One region of the Comamonas sp. Z1 genome, then DNA from elsewhere that is predicted to be linked to it. Evidence: predicted binding sites of a transcription regulator. Region 1 holds the regulator's gene; the other holds the start of a gene.

Region 1 (8,033 bases):
CTGGAAATGGATATCACCACCATGCGTATCGTGGCCACGCTGGCATCGCTGGCGTGTTTCGTGGGCATCTGGTGGTGGGCGTATGCCCGCCGCAACCAGGCCCGTTTTGACGAGGCAGCTCAGGTTCCATTCCTGGAAGACTGAGTCTGATCACCACAACGAGAACATCCCATGAGCGATTTCATTAACAATTTCTGGTCGGTGTATGTCGCGGCGATTACGCTGATCGGCATCTTTGGCTGCTTGCTGCTGCTGATTCTGGTGGCCCGCAAGAAGGTCGTTCCCTCGGGCGACAACACCACAGGCCATGTCTGGGACGAAGACCTGCGTGAACTTAACAACCCCATGCCCAAGTGGTGGATGGGTCTGTTCGTGATCACCGTGGTTTTCAGCCTGGGCTATCTTGTGGTCTACCCAGGTCTGGGCGGCTTCGGCGGCAAGCTGGACTGGAGTCAGACCGGCGCCTACGACAAGGAAATGGCCAAGGCCAAGGCGGACCTGGAGCCTCTGTATGCCAAGTTCACCAGCATGCCCACCGAAGAAATGGCCAAGGACCCTCAGGCCATGGCCATTGGCGAGCGTCTGTTCATGAACAACTGTGCGCAATGCCACGGCTCTGACGCTCGCGGCAGCAAGTCCTTCCCGAATCTGGCGGACGGCGACTGGTTGCATGGCGGATCTCCCGAGAAGATCAGGGAGACCATCACCAACGGCCGTATCGGCATGATGCCGCCCATGGCGGCAGCCGTGGGCTCGGCGGAGGATGTGCGCAACGTGGCGCACTATGTGCTGAGCCTGTCGGGCAGCCCTCACGATGCCGTCAAGGCTTCGCAGGGCAAGTCCAAATTCGTGGCCTGTGCGGCTTGTCACGGCATGGACGGCAAGGGCAACCCCGCGCTGGGAGCTCCTAACCTGACCGATGACATCTGGCTGCATGGCTGGGGTGAGGCGGCAATCGTCAACATCGTCAACAACGGCAAGCACAATGAGATGCCTGCCCAGAAAGAGAAGTTGACGGAGGCGCAAATTGCCGTGCTGGCTTCCTATGTCTGGAGTCTTTCGAATACGCAAAACCAGAAGTAATGCGTTTTTAAAAGGCGGTGCCCTGGCACCGCCTTTTTCGCGTTTCAATTTTCAGTAATTACAAAAATATTAAGGAACTGCGATGCCGTGCGATCAGGGGAAGCCCCGAAAAGTCATACCGATCACGCCTGAGCCTCATGAGGGTGGGCCTGAGTTGGTGCCTATGTTCGCTTCCGAGCAAAAAGTGTACTCACGCTCTATTAGCGGCGTGTTCTCACGTTGGCGCTGGGCCATGGTGTTTCTGACCCAGATCGTCTTCTACGGCCTGCCCTGGCTGCAGTGGGGCGAGCGCCAGATGGTGCTGTTCGATCTGGGGGCCCGGCGCTTCTATCTGTTCGGACTGGTGCTGTACCCGCAGGACTTCATCTATCTGACGGGGCTGCTGATCATCAGCGCACTGGGGCTGTTCCTGTTTACCGCCGTAGCCGGGCGTCTGTGGTGTGGCTTCTCCTGTCCGCAGACGGTCTACACCGAGATCTTCATGTGGATCGAAAGCAAGGTCGAAGGCGATCGCAGTGCCCGCATGCGTATCGACAAGAGCGGCTGGACTTTGGAGAAGATCTGGAAAAAGTCGCTCAAGCAGTTTCTCTGGATCGCTCTGTCTCTTTGGACAGGTTTCACCTTTGTCGGCTACTTCGTGCCCATCCGTGAGTTGGGTGTGGAGTTGATGGCCTTCCAGGGCAGCTGGCAGATTTTCTGGGTGGCGTTCTACGGTTTCGCCACCTACGGCAACGCCGGCTATATGCGCGAGCAGGTCTGCAAGTACATGTGTCCCTATGCACGCTTTCAGAGTGCCATGTTTGACAAGGACACCATGATCGTCAGCTACGACGCCGAACGTGGTGAAGCTCGCGGCCCGCGCAAGAAAGACGTCGACTACAAGGCACAGGGCCTGGGGGACTGCATAGATTGCAAGCTTTGCGTTCAGGTCTGCCCCGTGGGCATCGATATCCGCAAAGGGTTGCAGTACGAATGCATCGGCTGCGGTCTGTGCGTCGATGCCTGCAACTCCGTGATGGACAAGATGGAGTATCCGCGTGGCCTGATCCGGTTGACCACTCAGAATGCCGTGGCCAAGGCCTGGAAGCAGGTGCAGGTGATTCGCCGCATTTTCCGCCCGCGTGTGCTGATCTACTCGGCCGTGCTGGTGGCCCTCAGCGCTGCCATGATCGCCAGTCTGGTGCTGCGCGAGCCGCTCAAGGTCGATGTGATTCGCGACCGTGCTGCGCTTTCGCGCATCGTGGCGGGCGGCAAGCTGGAGAACGTCTACCGTCTGCAGATCATGAACGCCACCGAGTCCGAGCAGCGCTACCGTATCAGCGCCGTGGGCCTGGAGAATCTGGAAGTCGCATCCGAGCAGGAAGTGAGCGTTGGCCCTGCAGAGACGCGCGGCATTGCGGTGCGGCTGCAGATTCCGTATGGCTCAGCAACTCCCGGCTCGCACCCCGTACACTTCAATGTGGATGCAGTGACTGCCGGAGCAGGGCGTATTTCCGAGAAGACGGTGTTCCTGGTGCCGCGTTAATGCCAGGTCTTGACGGTCTTCGTGAGCCATCACGGAGGCCGGACAAGGGCACCGCCAATCGGCAACAATTTATGCCACCCTGCCGTGTGTGTCTGGGTGGTCAGAATTTTGGAAAGAGGTTTCATCATGTCGGCAGCACAAGCCAAGGTCTCGCAAACGGCCAAGATCATCCACCCCGAGGACGGCAAGCCCTGGTGGAAGTTTGCCCATGTCTGGCTCATCATCGCCGGCCCGGTGATCGTGGTGATTGCCGGCTTTGTCACCGCATACATCGCACTGAGCAGGCCTGATCCCGTGATTGACCCTGACTACTACCGCCATGGCATGGAAATCAACCAGCGCCTGAGCGAAAGTGAAAAAAGCCTGGCCCCAGCAGTCACCGGCCGCAATCATGCGGCCACGCCAGCCAAGGACCATCCGCTGGATCGCTGAGCGCTCCGGCGCTTGCTCCGCCAAGGTCGCTTTTGCGGCCTTTTTTGTTGCCGATATCAAAATCAGAGCGTGTTGCGCATGCTCTGCCTAACGTTGATGTAGAAGCAAATGGTTTTTTGATATCCAGATGGCGCAGGATGCTACTGAAAAGAGAGTGGTTCAGGGTTTCCCGCCACGGTGCATGCCCGCAGTCCTGCATGAACGGTCACCACTGTTGTGCAAAATATGACCAAGCCCACAGCCCAAGGAGAATCAGGATGGATGCTCGACGCTGGATGTGGATTGTTTGGCCGGCCTTTCTGGCGGCGGCAATCATGGAGATGGTGGTTTTCGCCTTTGTGGACCCGCTGGATGTGCACTGGCTGGGCTCCCCCCTGGACTGGTCGCGCCAGGCCATCTATACGGTCGCTTTTTTTGCCTTCTGGGTCGTGACCCTGATCGGAGGTGCGATGACGGTGATGCTGGGGCGCTCCGTCAGCGATCTCAATGGCGGCATCGTTTCCGAGCCTCTGCCCGATTAATTCGCACAGACAAAAAAGCCCGCTGTCCGCGGGCTTTGTCTTGAGAGTGTCTGTCGACTCGGTTCAGTTCTGGCATTGCTGGCTGTTGACGATGCGTTTGAGCGCCTCGGTATCCAGGATGCGCAGGTGGCGCTGCTTGACTTCCACAATGCCTTCCTCTGCAAATTTGGAGAAAGTGCGGCTCACGGTCTCGAGCTTGAGGCCCAGGTAACTGCCGATTTCTTCGCGCGTCATGCGCAGCACCAGTTCCGACTTGGAAAAGCCGCGTGCCGACAGGCGCTGGACCAGGTTCAACACAAAGGCCGCCAGGCGCTCTTCGGCACGCATGCTGCCCAGCAGCAGCATCACGCCATGCTCGCGCACGATTTCGCGGCTCATGACCTTGTGCACATGGTTCTGCAGGGCAGTGACCTCGCGCGAGAGCTGCTCCAGTTTGTCAAACGGCATGACGCAAACCTCGGCGTCTTCCAGGGCCACGGCATCACAAGTGTGGTGGTCGTTGACGATGCCGTCCAGACCAATGATTTCGCCAGCCATCTGAAAGCCTGTGACCTGATCGCGTCCGTCTTCGGTGGCCACGCTGGTCTTGAAGAAGCCGGTTCGTATGGCATACAGCGAGGTGAACTCTTCGCCATTGCGAAACAGCAGACCGCCGCGCTTGACCTTGCGGCGCGTGGCCACAATCTCGTCAATGCGCTCCATTTGTTCATCGTCCAGGCCCATGGGCATGCACAGTTCACGCAGATTGCAGTTGGAGCAGGATGCTTTGATGGTCTGAAGATTCATGGGCTTTTTGCAACGGCGCAGACAGACACGGAGTGGAGAGTCGCGCTGGTCATTGACCTCGTGGTTGAAGATGAGATGGATCAAATTGTCGCAGCACTTGCCTTGAGGTCTCTTGATTTTCATCAAGGACAGGGTGATTGCCTTGGGGCACATTGCCTGTATTCGTTCAAAAACATGCGCTTTTGCCTATTTTGGGCATGATTTTCAGGATCTGATTTCCATTGAAATCTGCTCTATACAGAGTGTGGGCGCACCCTAACTCCCAGTTATGACCGCAGTCACGCCTGAGTTGCTGAGCCGCTTTGATATCCCCGGCCCACGCTACACATCGTTCCCAACAGCCGACCGTTTTGTTGAGGCTTTTGGTGCAGACGACTACATACTGGCACTCAAGCAGCGCAAGACGCATTCTGGCTCGCGCGCTTTGCCCCTGTCCGTTTATGTGCATGTGCCGTTCTGTGAGTCGCTTTGCTATTACTGCGCCTGCAACAAGATCGTGACCAAGCATCATGAGAAGGCTGCCGAGTATCTGGACTACTTGAGCCGCGAGCTGGCCATGCATACCGAGCATTGCGGCAAAGGCCAGCTCGTAAGCCAGCTGCATCTGGGCGGAGGCACACCGACCTTTTTCAGCGATGCCGAGTTGCAGCAGCTGATGGTCTTGATGCGTGAACATTTCAAGCTGGATCCCGCGGGCGAGTACTCCATCGAGGTCGATCCGCGCACCGTCAGCAACGAGCGGCTGAGAGCTCTCAAGGACATGGGGTTCAATCGCCTGAGCTTTGGCGTGCAGGACTTTGATCCCGCGGTGCAGAAAGCGGTGCACCGCGAGCAGCCCGCCGAGCAAGTATTTGCGCTGGTGGCCGAGGCGCGCCGCCTGGGCTTTGTCTCCATCAATGTGGACCTGATCTACGGTTTGCCCAGGCAGACGCCCGAGTCTTTTGCGCGCACGCTGGCACAGGTCAATGAGCTGCGCCCCGATCGCATTGCACTGTATGCCTATGCGCATCTGCCCGAGCGCTTCAAGCCGCAAAGGCGCATCGAATCGGCAGACCTGCCCATGGGGCAGGACAAGCTGAACATGCTCTCCGGCGCAATTGATGCATTCATGGATGGCGGTTATGTCTATGTAGGCATGGACCACTTTGCGCTGCCTGACGACTCTTTGGCCATTGCCAAGCGCCAGGGGCGCCTGCATCGCAATTTTCAGGGCTACAGCACCCAGCCTGATTGCGATCTGATTGCACTGGGCGTATCGGCTATCGGCAAGGTGGGCGCGACCTACAGCCAGAACGTCAAGACTCTTGAAGAGTATTACGATGCCGTCGATGGCGGCATGTTGCCCGTGCAGCGCGGACTGGCACTTTCACGTGACGATCTGGTGCGCAGAGCCGTCATCATGTCCATCATGTGCCAGGGCTCCGTCCTGTATGAGCCCATGGAGCAGGCCTGGCTTATCAATTTCCGCGAATACTTCGCTGCGGAGCTGGATGCGCTGGCAGAGATGCAGCGCAACGGCTTGGTCGAGCTGTCCGCCGAGGGCTTCAAGGTCACTGGCCTGGGCTGGTTTTTTGTGCGCGGAGTAGCCATGCTGTTTGACCGATATTTGCAGGCCGACCGGAACCGCGCCCGCTTTTCGCGCATCATCTAGCGCATGTTGTTTTCGCTGGTCTGGACTGCTTTGATCATGGGGCTCGTGGGTGGGCCCCATTGTCTTGTGATGTGTGCTGCCCCCTGCAGTGTGGTCACAGCAGCGAAGCCTGTCGGCGGCGGGCAGCCAGTTGTCGTGCTCGGCCTGCAAAAACGCCAATGGCTGCGTACCAGCCTGTTTCATCTGGGGCGCATCGCTGCCTATGCCCTGCTGGGCGGGATCGCGGCCGTGGCTATGGAAAGCCTGGCCTGGCTGACCAGTCAGACAACGGCATTGCAGAGACTTTGGACGCTGATGCATGTGGCGGTCATGGCCTGGGGACTGGCCATGGTGGTGCAGGCGCGGCAGCCAGCCTGGCTGGAGCGGGCGGGGCGTTCCGTCTGGGTCAGGGTTCAGCCCTGGGTCACCGCGCCAGGCGGCAGTCTGGCAGCAGGCTTTGCCTGGGCACTGATGCCTTGTGGTTTGCTGTATTCGGCTGTGTTGGTGGCGGCCTTGAGTGGCGGCGCCTGGCAAGGGGCTTTGTCCATGGCAGCCTTTGCCGTTGGTGGTGCACTGTGGCTGCTGGCGGGTCCCTGGCTGTGGCAACTGGGACAGTCGCATGTCAATGCATTGCGGGCCAGATGGGGCACCAGAGTTGCAGGTCTGATGCTGATTGGCGTTGCGAGTTGGGCTTTGTGGATGGACCTGGTCTACAAACCCAGCCTTTGGTGCCGATAAGTCACACAAGAGGGGATTGTTGATGCTGTTTGCATCCCAACAGACCCTAGTCATGCTTGAGCAGTCATGGAACTGCGGAATAATGTCTTATCTTGTGTGTAGCGCTCAAAGTGAATCGTTTCGTTGCTATTGATATCGGACAACTGCGTATCGGCATGTATGTCCATCTGGAGACCGGCTGGTTGCGCCATCCGTTTCCCGTCAGCAGTTTCAAGATTGTCAATGACGAGCAGTTGCAGACACTTAGGACCCTGAAGCTCAAGGCAGTTCAGGTCGATCTATCGAGAAGCGATCTGGAGGAAGCGGCAGCACCTCCGGCCGCAGACCCTCAACCCGCTCCTGTCCCCCCTGAGAACGATGCGCATGCATGGCGTAACAGTATTTTGGGCGTGCAGTCCAGGTTTCTGGGCGCGGTTTCCGTATTTGATGACGTGCAGGCCTTGTTGCCTGTCAACCCCGAGAAGGCGCGGACAACGACGGATATGCTGGTTGCACAGCAAGTCGTCAAACTGGCGCAGGCTCGTGATCTGAGTTTGCATCTGCTCGCGGATACGGGGGGCGCCACCTTTGGCGTACATGGTGTCAACGTCTCCGTGCTGAGCCTGTTGCTGGGTAAGACGCTGGGCCTGTGCGATGACGTATTGACGGATCTGGGCACGGCGGCCCTGTTGCATGACATCGGCAAGCCGGGGCTTGAAATTTCCGCATCGGCCAATGCACTGAATCAGGGCACGGGCCGCACGCCTCTGCGAGAGACCGTGTATGCGCGTCATGTCGGAGAGTCGGTGGCATTGGCTCTATCCATGGGCTATCCTCCTTCCGTCACGACGGCCATCGCCCAGCATCATGAATGGGCCGATGGGTCAGGCTTTCCACTTGGCTTGCTGGCCGAAGATATGGACATTGCCGGACAGATCCTGGCGCTGGTCAATAATTTTGAGCGCTTGTGCAATCTGCCATTGCAAGGCAACGAAATGACGCCTCATGAAGCCATGGCTGCACTGTATGGACAGTATCGCCAGCGATATGCGCCCGATGTGCTCAAGGCATTCGTGCAGACCTTGGGGGTCTATCCGCCGGGCTCTTTGGTGGAACTAAGCGATGGGCGGATGGGCGTGGTGGTGTCTGTCAACACCAGCCAGTCGCTCAAGCCGCAGGTGCTGACCTATGACATGCAGGCGCCGCAGAAGCTGCGGTTCGTAGATTTGCTTGAATATGTGGGTTTGGGTATTCGCCGGGGCTTGACGCGAAATCAGCTTTCTCGAAATGCGTTAGAAGCTTTACAGCCGCAAAGGCGTCTTTGCTACTTTTTTGACAG
Region 2 (8,033 bases), on a different contig from region 1:
ACGGAGTTGATGGCCGTGCGGCGCTCGACATCGGTCTTGGCCGTGGCGCGCAGCAGGCCCATGGCGCCGAGGTCAAAGCCGTCGGTGACGGCAAAGCCCACCAGCAGCACGCCGAGCAGCAGCCACCAGATGAGGCGCAGCACGTCATATGAAATCAGTTCATGCAAGATCATTTGGTTGCTCCTCTCAGCTTTGGCCGCGTGCCAGCTTCTTGATCATGGGTTCGTAGAGGCTGAGGTGAGGTTCGCTCTCATGCTCGGGGCCCTTCTTGATGGCCTTGACCATCAGCTTGAGCTCGATAACCAGCAGCACGGTGTAGATCAGCACGAAGCCGGCTATGGTCAGCAACAGCGTCTTCGCGCCCAGATTGGAAACCGCCATGGCCGTGGGCAGCACGCCTTCGATGATCCAGGGCTGACGACCCAGCTCGGCCACCACCCAGCCACATTCGGCGGCGATCCAGGGCAGCGGAATCGAGAACACGGCAACTTTGAGCAGCCAGGGGTAGGCCTCAAGCCTGTGGCGGGCAGCCAGCCAGAAGAAGGTGCCGGTCAGCACGATGAAGAACATGCCCAAGGCCACCATGATGCGGAAGGTCCAGAACAGTGGACCGACCGGCGGCACTGTATCCATTGCCGCCTGGTGGATCTGTGCTTCGGTCGCCTTGCGTGGGTCATCCACATAGCGCATCAGCAGCAGGGCGTAACCCAGATTGGCGCCATTGTTCTCAAAGCGCAGACGTGCCTCGGCGGGAATCTCGGCATCGGTCCTGGCCTTGCGAATAGTCTGCAGCGCGTCATAGGCGTCGATACCGTTGCGGATATTGCCCTCCGCACTCTTGACCAATTCGTTGATGCCGGGAATTTGGGTGTCCAGCGAACGCGTACCGATCAGGCCCATGACCCATGGGATGTGCACGGCAAAGTGGGTCTCGCGCGCCTCGCGGTCGGGGAAACCAAAGGCCGTGAAGGAAGCTGGTGCGGGCTCGGTCTCCCACATAGCTTCGATCGACGCCAGCTTCATCTTCTGGTGTTCGGATGACAGATAGCCGGACTCATCGCCCAGCACCACCACCGACAGCGAAGCAGCCAGACCAAAGGATGCGGCCACCGTCATCGAGCGCTTGGCCAGATGGATATGACGACCCTTGAGCAGATACCAGGCCGAAATACCCAGCACGAACAGCGAGGCCATGACATAACCCGCCGACACCGTGTGCACAAACTTGGCCTGCGCCACGGGATTGGTGAGCACGGCAAAGAAGTCATTCACTTCCATGCGCATGGTCTGGGGGTTGAAAGTAGCACCCACGGGGTTCTGCATCCAGCCATTGGCGACCAGAATCCATAGCGCCGAGAAGTTGGTGCCTACGGCCATCAGGCAGGTGACGATCAGGTGCTTGACCTTGGAGAGGCGATCCCAGCCAAAGAAGAACAGGCCGACAAAGGTCGCCTCCATGAAGAAGGCCATCAAACCCTCGATCGCCAGCGGTGCACCAAAGATGTCGCCCACATAGTGGCTGTAGTAGCTCCAGTTCATGCCGAACTGGAACTCCATCACCACGCCGGTAGCCACACCCATGGCGAAGTTGATGCCGAACAGCACGCCCCAGAACTTGGTCATGTCGCGCCAGATGGCTCGTCCGGTCATCACATACACCGTTTCCATGATGGCAACGAGTATGGACAGGCCCAGTGTCAGCGGCACAAACAGAAAGTGGTAGAGCGCCGTTATCGCAAACTGCAGTCGCGATAAATCGACGATATCGAGGTCCATGGTCAGGTCCTTTCTCTCGGTACTTCAAAAATCAATCGGAAAAACATATGGACTGCGGTGCAACAGCACCCAGCGCATCGGGTCGCAGCCTTGCCATCAGCCGCTCAAACTCTGGGGTGCCGCGCAAGGCCTGCGCTCTCACCTGTCCTGCCTGCAGATACACAATGCGATCGGCGAGGCTCGCCTCACGCTGCCAATGCGTGGCAAAAATCAGCGTTCGCGCGCCGCTCTCAGCCGCCTGCACCAACCGCTTCAGCACATCGGCAGCAGTGACGGCATCCAGTCCCTCGGTCACCTCATCAAGCAGCCAGCAGCGGTCTGGGCTCAGCAGCAGTCTGGCCAGTGCCAGCCGGCGCGACTGGCCTCCGGACAGACCCAGGCCGCCTTCACCCAGCATGGTGTCCAGCCCCTGTGGCAGGGCCATGACGTCGCTTCTGAGACCTGCAGCCTGCAGGACGCCCCAAAGCTGCTCATCGTCGGCCTTGGCATCGGCAAGCCTCAGGTTGTTGCGCAGGCTGTCCTGAAAAAGCTCGGTTCTCTGTGTCATCCAGCTGCAGCCGCGGGCCTGAACCACGCCTTCGTCCGGCTGCAGCTCACCCGCCATCAAATGCAGCAAGCTGGTCTTGCCTGCGCCGCTGCTGCCAATCAGCGCCACGCGCTCGCCCTGGCGCACGTTCAGGTCTATCGGACCCAATTGACGCAGTCGGACAGACTGCAGGCTGACGGCCAGCTTCTGCACAGGCTGCTGCGGACTCTCTGCCGCTTCGGCCTTGGCCACCAGCGGTGGAGCCAGCCTGCGCAGCGCCAGCCAGGTACGCCCGGCCTGTTCTGCCCCTCTGCGCAGAGCTGCAAACGGCTCCATTGCCGACAGTGCCAGCAAAATACCCAGCGCAGCAACCGGCGCGTTGATGCGGCCCTGCTCCATCAACCAGGCCATCAACAGCACGGATGCGCTCAAGGTAATGGCCGACACCGCACCATAAGCCTGGGCGGCAGCCGCTTCGGATTGATAAAGCCGCTCATCGGCCAGGGCGCAGCGCGCATCGCTGTGCAGCACTTGCTGCACCTGGGCAGGCAACTGGCCTGCCATCAGCAGCTCGGTCTGGCCTGCAACCAGATCCACGGTTTGGGCACGCATGGCCTCCAGTGCCACGGCACGGCGTACGGCAGCCTTGCGGCTGCGCAAACCATGCCACAGGGCGATGCCCCAGCCAGTCAGCAGCAGCCACGCCAGGGTCAACAGGCCCAGCCACCAGCGCATGAATCCGTAGGCCAGAGCCGCCAGCAAGGCCGCGCCCAGCGCCGCTACGGCGGGCACCAGCAGGCGCAGATAAAGATTGTCCAGGGCATCCACATCGGAGGTCAGACGCTGCAACAGCCTTGCCGGGCGCTGCAGCAGCAGGCGGGCGGCCTGCGGGCGAGCCCAGCTCAGGAACAGTCTCTGGCGCAAAGCGGCCAGCACGGCCAGCGTGGCATCATGGGTCACCAGGCGCTCGGCATAGCGGGCACCGGTACGTCCCACGGCCAGCAAGCGAATGCCGGCCGACGGCATGAACACATCGAACACCAGGGCCGTGGCAGGCACCAGCCCGGCCAGTGCCGTGGCCGTGATGAACCAGCCCGACAAGCCCAGCAATGCCATGCCCATCAGCACCGTAAGCGCTGCCAGGGCTGCACCTCCCAGCCAGAGATTGCGCGGCGCCATCTGGCCCAGCAGCTTCAGCATCTCGCGCATTGAAATGGTTTGCATCTTCATGGCTGCGGCTCCCGCGCCGGTCGCAGCAGCGGCAACTCGATCACGCGATCCATGGCAGCGGCCAGCTGTGCATCGTGGGTGGCGACCAGCATGGTGCGCCCCCTGGCCAGATGGCGCAGAGACTGCGTGATCTGGGCTGCTGTCTCGGGATCGAGATGAGCAGTAGGTTCATCGACCAGCAGCAGTCCGGCCTGTGTCTGCGCGGCAATACGTGCCAGAGCCAAACGCACCACCTCGCCACCGGAAAGGCCTGCGCCGCCCTCACCCAGGCTTGCGCCGGGGCGATGCGCCAGGGCCTCATCAAGTGCCGCCAGCTGCGTAGCTTCGGCAATCTGTTCAGGTCCTACAGAACGTCGCCCCAGCGCAATATTGCGCGCGGCCGAGCCGGCAAAGACATGGGGCAACTGACCCAGCCAGGCCATGCGCCGGCGCAGCTGGGTAGCACTGCCGGCATCAAGCGTTTGCCGGTCGACTTCGATACGGCCTTGCTGTACCGGCAAAAGGCCGGCAATCTGCGCCAGCAGCACGGACTTGCCGCTGCCGCTGGGACTCCACAGCGCCACATGCTCGCCAGCCTGTATGTGCAAAGACAGCGGCGCGAGGCTGGAGTCACTGCCTGGCACCTGAACCTTGAGTTCCGAAACGCTTACGGACACAGGCTGGCCAGGCCATGACTGCTCATCGACCGGAGATGCTTCAGCGGCATGCTGCGCACCGACAACCTGCATGGACTGCGCCTGCATGGACTGCGCCTGCATGCTCTGCAAGGTCTGCAGTGCGGCCTCGCCCGCAGCTCTGTCATGCCAGACGGCCGAGAGATCGCGCAAAGGCTCGAAAAATGCCGGCGCCAGCAGCAGCACAAACATGGCCTGGCCCAGACCGAGCTTGTCGCCCCAGGCGCCGAAATTCAGCGTGCCCAGCAGGTGAAAACCTATATAGACGGCCACCATGGCCACGCCCAGTGCCGAGAAAAGCTCCAGCACCGCAGAAGACAGAAAGGCAATGCGCAGCACGCGCATGGTGCGGGTGCGCAGGTCTTCGGCATGGTCACGCAGCCGCTGGCCCGTCAGCTCCACGGCATGCAGAGCACGCAGCGTGCTTAAGCCGCGCAGGCGGTCCAGCAAGAAAGCGTTCATATGACCGAGCTGCAGCATCTGCTCTTCGCTGGCCGCCTTGGCACGCCAGCCCACGAACGCCATGAAAAGCGGAATCAGCGGCGCGGCAACCATCAAAATCAGAGCAGCGACCCATGACTGCAAGGCCACGGCAGCCAAAATCACCAAGGGCAGCAAACGCACACGCCACATCGCGCTCTGGTAACGCGCCAGCCACGGAACAATGGCCTCGGCCTGCTCGGCCATGGCACTGGCGGCCTGGCCGGAAGCTGGGCGGCTCTTGTCCAGCGGCGATGTCTGAGCCAGCGACTGCGCCACCCGGGCGCGCAAGCTGCTGAGCTGCACGCGCGCTGCACGGTTGGCCAGCATGCCGCCATGGCCTTCTGCCCGGGCTCGCAGCAAGCCCAGCAACAACACGCCAGCCGCCATGGGCCAGACGGCCGCCATGCCCTGACCGTTGGCCATGAGTTGCACAGCCCAGGCCAGCAAGGCTGCCTGCGGCAGCCATATCAGCCCGGCAAGCACCTGCCACACAGCACCCGCGCTGGGGCGACGGATGACGCTCGCCAGCTCGGCATGTGCTGTATCGACCTGGTTGTCGGTGGAGGAAGAAGTGGTGTACTGCATTTCTTAATTTTCAGTATTTACTGAAATTAACGGAATACTACTCTTCTTTTGATAATCATCATGACTTGATATGCAAAAGCCAATTGCAGGACCAGGCCTACATTGATACGCATCAACTCCGAAGCAATTTAACAAGGGTTAACCCTTGCACAAGTCGTGCTTGAGCAACATCAAGCGAGCAAACCGCCCATAAAAAACGGCGTCCGAAGACGCCGTTGGCACAGAAGATAGTGAACTGCCTCAGGCAACCAGCAGGCTTGCCTTGGCTTCGGCGTACTCACGCTTGAGGCGAGCCACCAGCTCCGCCGTGGACTGCACCTTGTCAATGGCACCGATACCTTGGCCACAGCCCCAGATATCTTTCCAGGCCTTTTGCGCACCGCCGCCAAAATTCATCTTGCTGGGGTCGGATTCGGGCAGGTTTTCCGGATCCAGACCGGCCGCACGAATCGAAGGTGCCAGATAGTTGCCATGCACGCCTGTGAACAGATTGCTGTAGACCACGTCGTCGGAGCTGCCCTCGACGATCGCCTGCTTGTAGGCTTCTACGGCGCGCGCCTCGTCGGTGGCAATGAAGGCCGATCCGATATAGGCAAAGTCCGCACCCATGGCCTGGGCCGCGAGAACCGCCCCCCCCGTGGCAATCGAGCCGGACAGCGCCAGAGGGCCGTCAAACCATTGGCGAATTTCCTGCACCAGGGCAAATGGACTCTTCACACCCGCATGGCCGCCAGCACCGGCTGCCACGGCGATCAGGCCATCGGCACCTTTTTCAATGGCCTTGCGCGCAAACTTGTTGTTGATGATGTCGTGCAGCACCACACCACCCCAGCCATGCACGGCCTGGTTCACATCCTCACGCGCGCCCAGGCTGGTGATGATGATGGGCACCTTGTACTTGGCGCAGACCTGCATGTCGTGCTCGAGACGGTCATTGCTCTTGTGCACGATCTGATTGATGGCGAATGGTGCCGAAGGGCGATCGGGATGGGCCCTGTCCCAGGCCGCCAGAGTCTCGGTGATCTCTGCCAGCCAGTCCTCCAGTTGCTCGGCCGGGCGGGCATTGAGAGAAGGCATGGAGCCGACGATACCGGCCTTGCACTGCTCGATGACAAGCTTGGGATTGCTGATGATGAAAAGCGGCGAGCCGATGACAGGCAGAGCCAGCTTTTTGAGGGCAGGTGGCAGCTTGGACATATGTTGTCTCCTTCTTTGTTTTATAAATAAAAAGGGCTGCAGCGTTTGTTCCAGATACGCCGGCAGCTCTTATTTCAGAAGCAGTTCAAAGGACGGCTCACTGTTTGCACCCCTGTGCCGACGGTGAAGCCGTCCGACTGGCCTTTGGCCAGTTTCGCCTGCCATGGCGCCACTCCCTGTCCCCAGGGCAACAGTTTTTGCTTTCTCTGTGTCCGGAGGATCATCGTGATGGGAGCGGCCACAAAAAAGGCCTGAACGCGATGCCGCGTCAGGCCTTGATTTCTTACTGCGTCACACGCCCGGCGGCATTGACGATGGACAGGTCCACATATTTGGATCCCACTTGCCCGGGCTTGAAGTTCACCCAGTAGCCACCCAGGTCATAGGACTCCAGTCCGCGCAAGGCGGCACTCATTTTTTCCGGCGTCACCGGCTGGCTTCGGCGCATGGCCTCCACGATGACTTTGGCATTCACATAGCCTTCCATCATGGCAAAGCTCACCGGAACGTCCAGGGTCTTGCCTGCAGCAATCGTCGCGTCGCGAAACTCCTTGTTGAGCTTGCCCGAGACCTTGTAGGGACTGGGCACAACCTGGGCAATCGACAGACCGCTCATGTACTCCACAGGAAGACGCTTTGCCAACTGCTCGATATCGGCCTCGGCGGTGGCATAGACCTGGGCGGTGCCCCCCTCCATGCGATATGCCTCGACAAATGCCGCCGTGGCAGGGCTGGAAGCCACCAAGAGAATGGCTTGAGGCGAAGTCTTCGCGGCCTGCAGTTCCTGCACAGCCTTGTCCGAGCCACCCCGGCTCTTGAGCATGGCCGATGCGACCAGCTTGGCCCCGCTGGGGTTCACGGCCTTGATCACCAAGGCCGTCAGCTCCTGCGCATCGGGACGCTCCTCGAACACCAACGCCAGCCGCGTGATGCCGACGGTGGCCAGGTGGGTGGAAATCTTTGCGACCTGCTCGGCAAGCCCTGCACGCGTGGAGAACATCTGCGGCGATGCCAGCACACGGGTGTCCGTGCTCTGATAGCCCACCAGCGGAATCTGCGAGCCATCCAGAGCCTTGCTCTCCAGCAAGGCCGAGAGATTGCGGTTGCCGAAATAGCCTGCCAGCACCACGGGCTTGGATTCGCTCAGCAGCTTGCGCGTCTTGGTCACGGTCTCTTCAGGGTGGCCCACATCATCGAGCACAGCCAGCTCCACAGGTTGGCCCTGCACACCACCAGCCTTGTTGATCTGGTCAAAGTACAGACGCATGCCCTGCGCATAGGCCCGCCCCTGACTGGCTTCGGCCCCCGACATCGGGGCCACCTGCCCAACCGTCCAGGCCTGCGCCACCAAAGCAGCACCTGCACACATCGCGACCAAACCGGCTCGCGCCAACACCCAATGCTTGCGATTCATTCAGCGTCTCCCTCTCCATCAATGCAGTGGGTCTGAAGCGCCCATGCAGCTGCCGAATTATTGTTGATGACCTGACCTGTACGAGCCAGGCGCCCATGGAAAAAGAGGGGCTTGAAGCCCCTCTTTTGATGTGCGCCAAATTACAGCG

Evidence for each region. The regulator FNR, encoded in region 1, switches genes on or off when oxygen is low (the NO sensors DNR and NnrR bind a similar motif). The targets are predictions, from matches to a motif close to TTGATNNNNATCAA.
Region 2: the regulator FNR is predicted to act here: its motif matches at 5,377-5,390, upstream of cydD (thiol reductant ABC exporter subunit CydD).

Annotation. Positions count from the first base shown of each region.
Region 1 covers NZ_VOQT01000001.1:484,964-492,996, reverse strand. Annotated here, with positions in the region: gene FSY45_RS02190 (CcoQ/FixQ family Cbb3-type cytochrome c oxidase assembly chaperone) at 7-144, shown strand; gene ccoP (cytochrome-c oxidase, cbb3-type subunit III) at 172-1,083, shown strand; gene ccoG (cytochrome c oxidase accessory protein CcoG) at 1,166-2,608, shown strand; gene FSY45_RS02175 (FixH family protein) at 2,735-3,040, shown strand; gene FSY45_RS02170 (hypothetical protein) at 3,298-3,561, shown strand; gene fnr (fumarate/nitrate reduction transcriptional regulator Fnr) at 3,625-4,347, opposite strand; gene hemN (oxygen-independent coproporphyrinogen III oxidase) at 4,616-5,998, shown strand; gene FSY45_RS02155 (sulfite exporter TauE/SafE family protein) at 6,002-6,715, shown strand; gene FSY45_RS02150 (HD-GYP domain-containing protein) at 6,826-8,033, shown strand, end outside.
Region 2 covers NZ_VOQT01000033.1:1,251-9,283, reverse strand. Annotated here, with positions in the region: gene cydB (cytochrome d ubiquinol oxidase subunit II) at 1-173, opposite strand, end outside; gene FSY45_RS26440 (cytochrome ubiquinol oxidase subunit I) at 187-1,776, opposite strand; gene FSY45_RS26435 (amino acid ABC transporter ATP-binding/permease protein) at 1,808-3,532, opposite strand; gene cydD (thiol reductant ABC exporter subunit CydD) at 3,529-5,274, opposite strand; gene FSY45_RS26425 (nitronate monooxygenase family protein) at 5,515-6,471, opposite strand; gene FSY45_RS26420 (ABC transporter substrate-binding protein) at 6,755-7,885, opposite strand; gene FSY45_RS26415 (electron transfer flavoprotein subunit alpha/FixB family protein) at 8,026-8,033, opposite strand, start outside.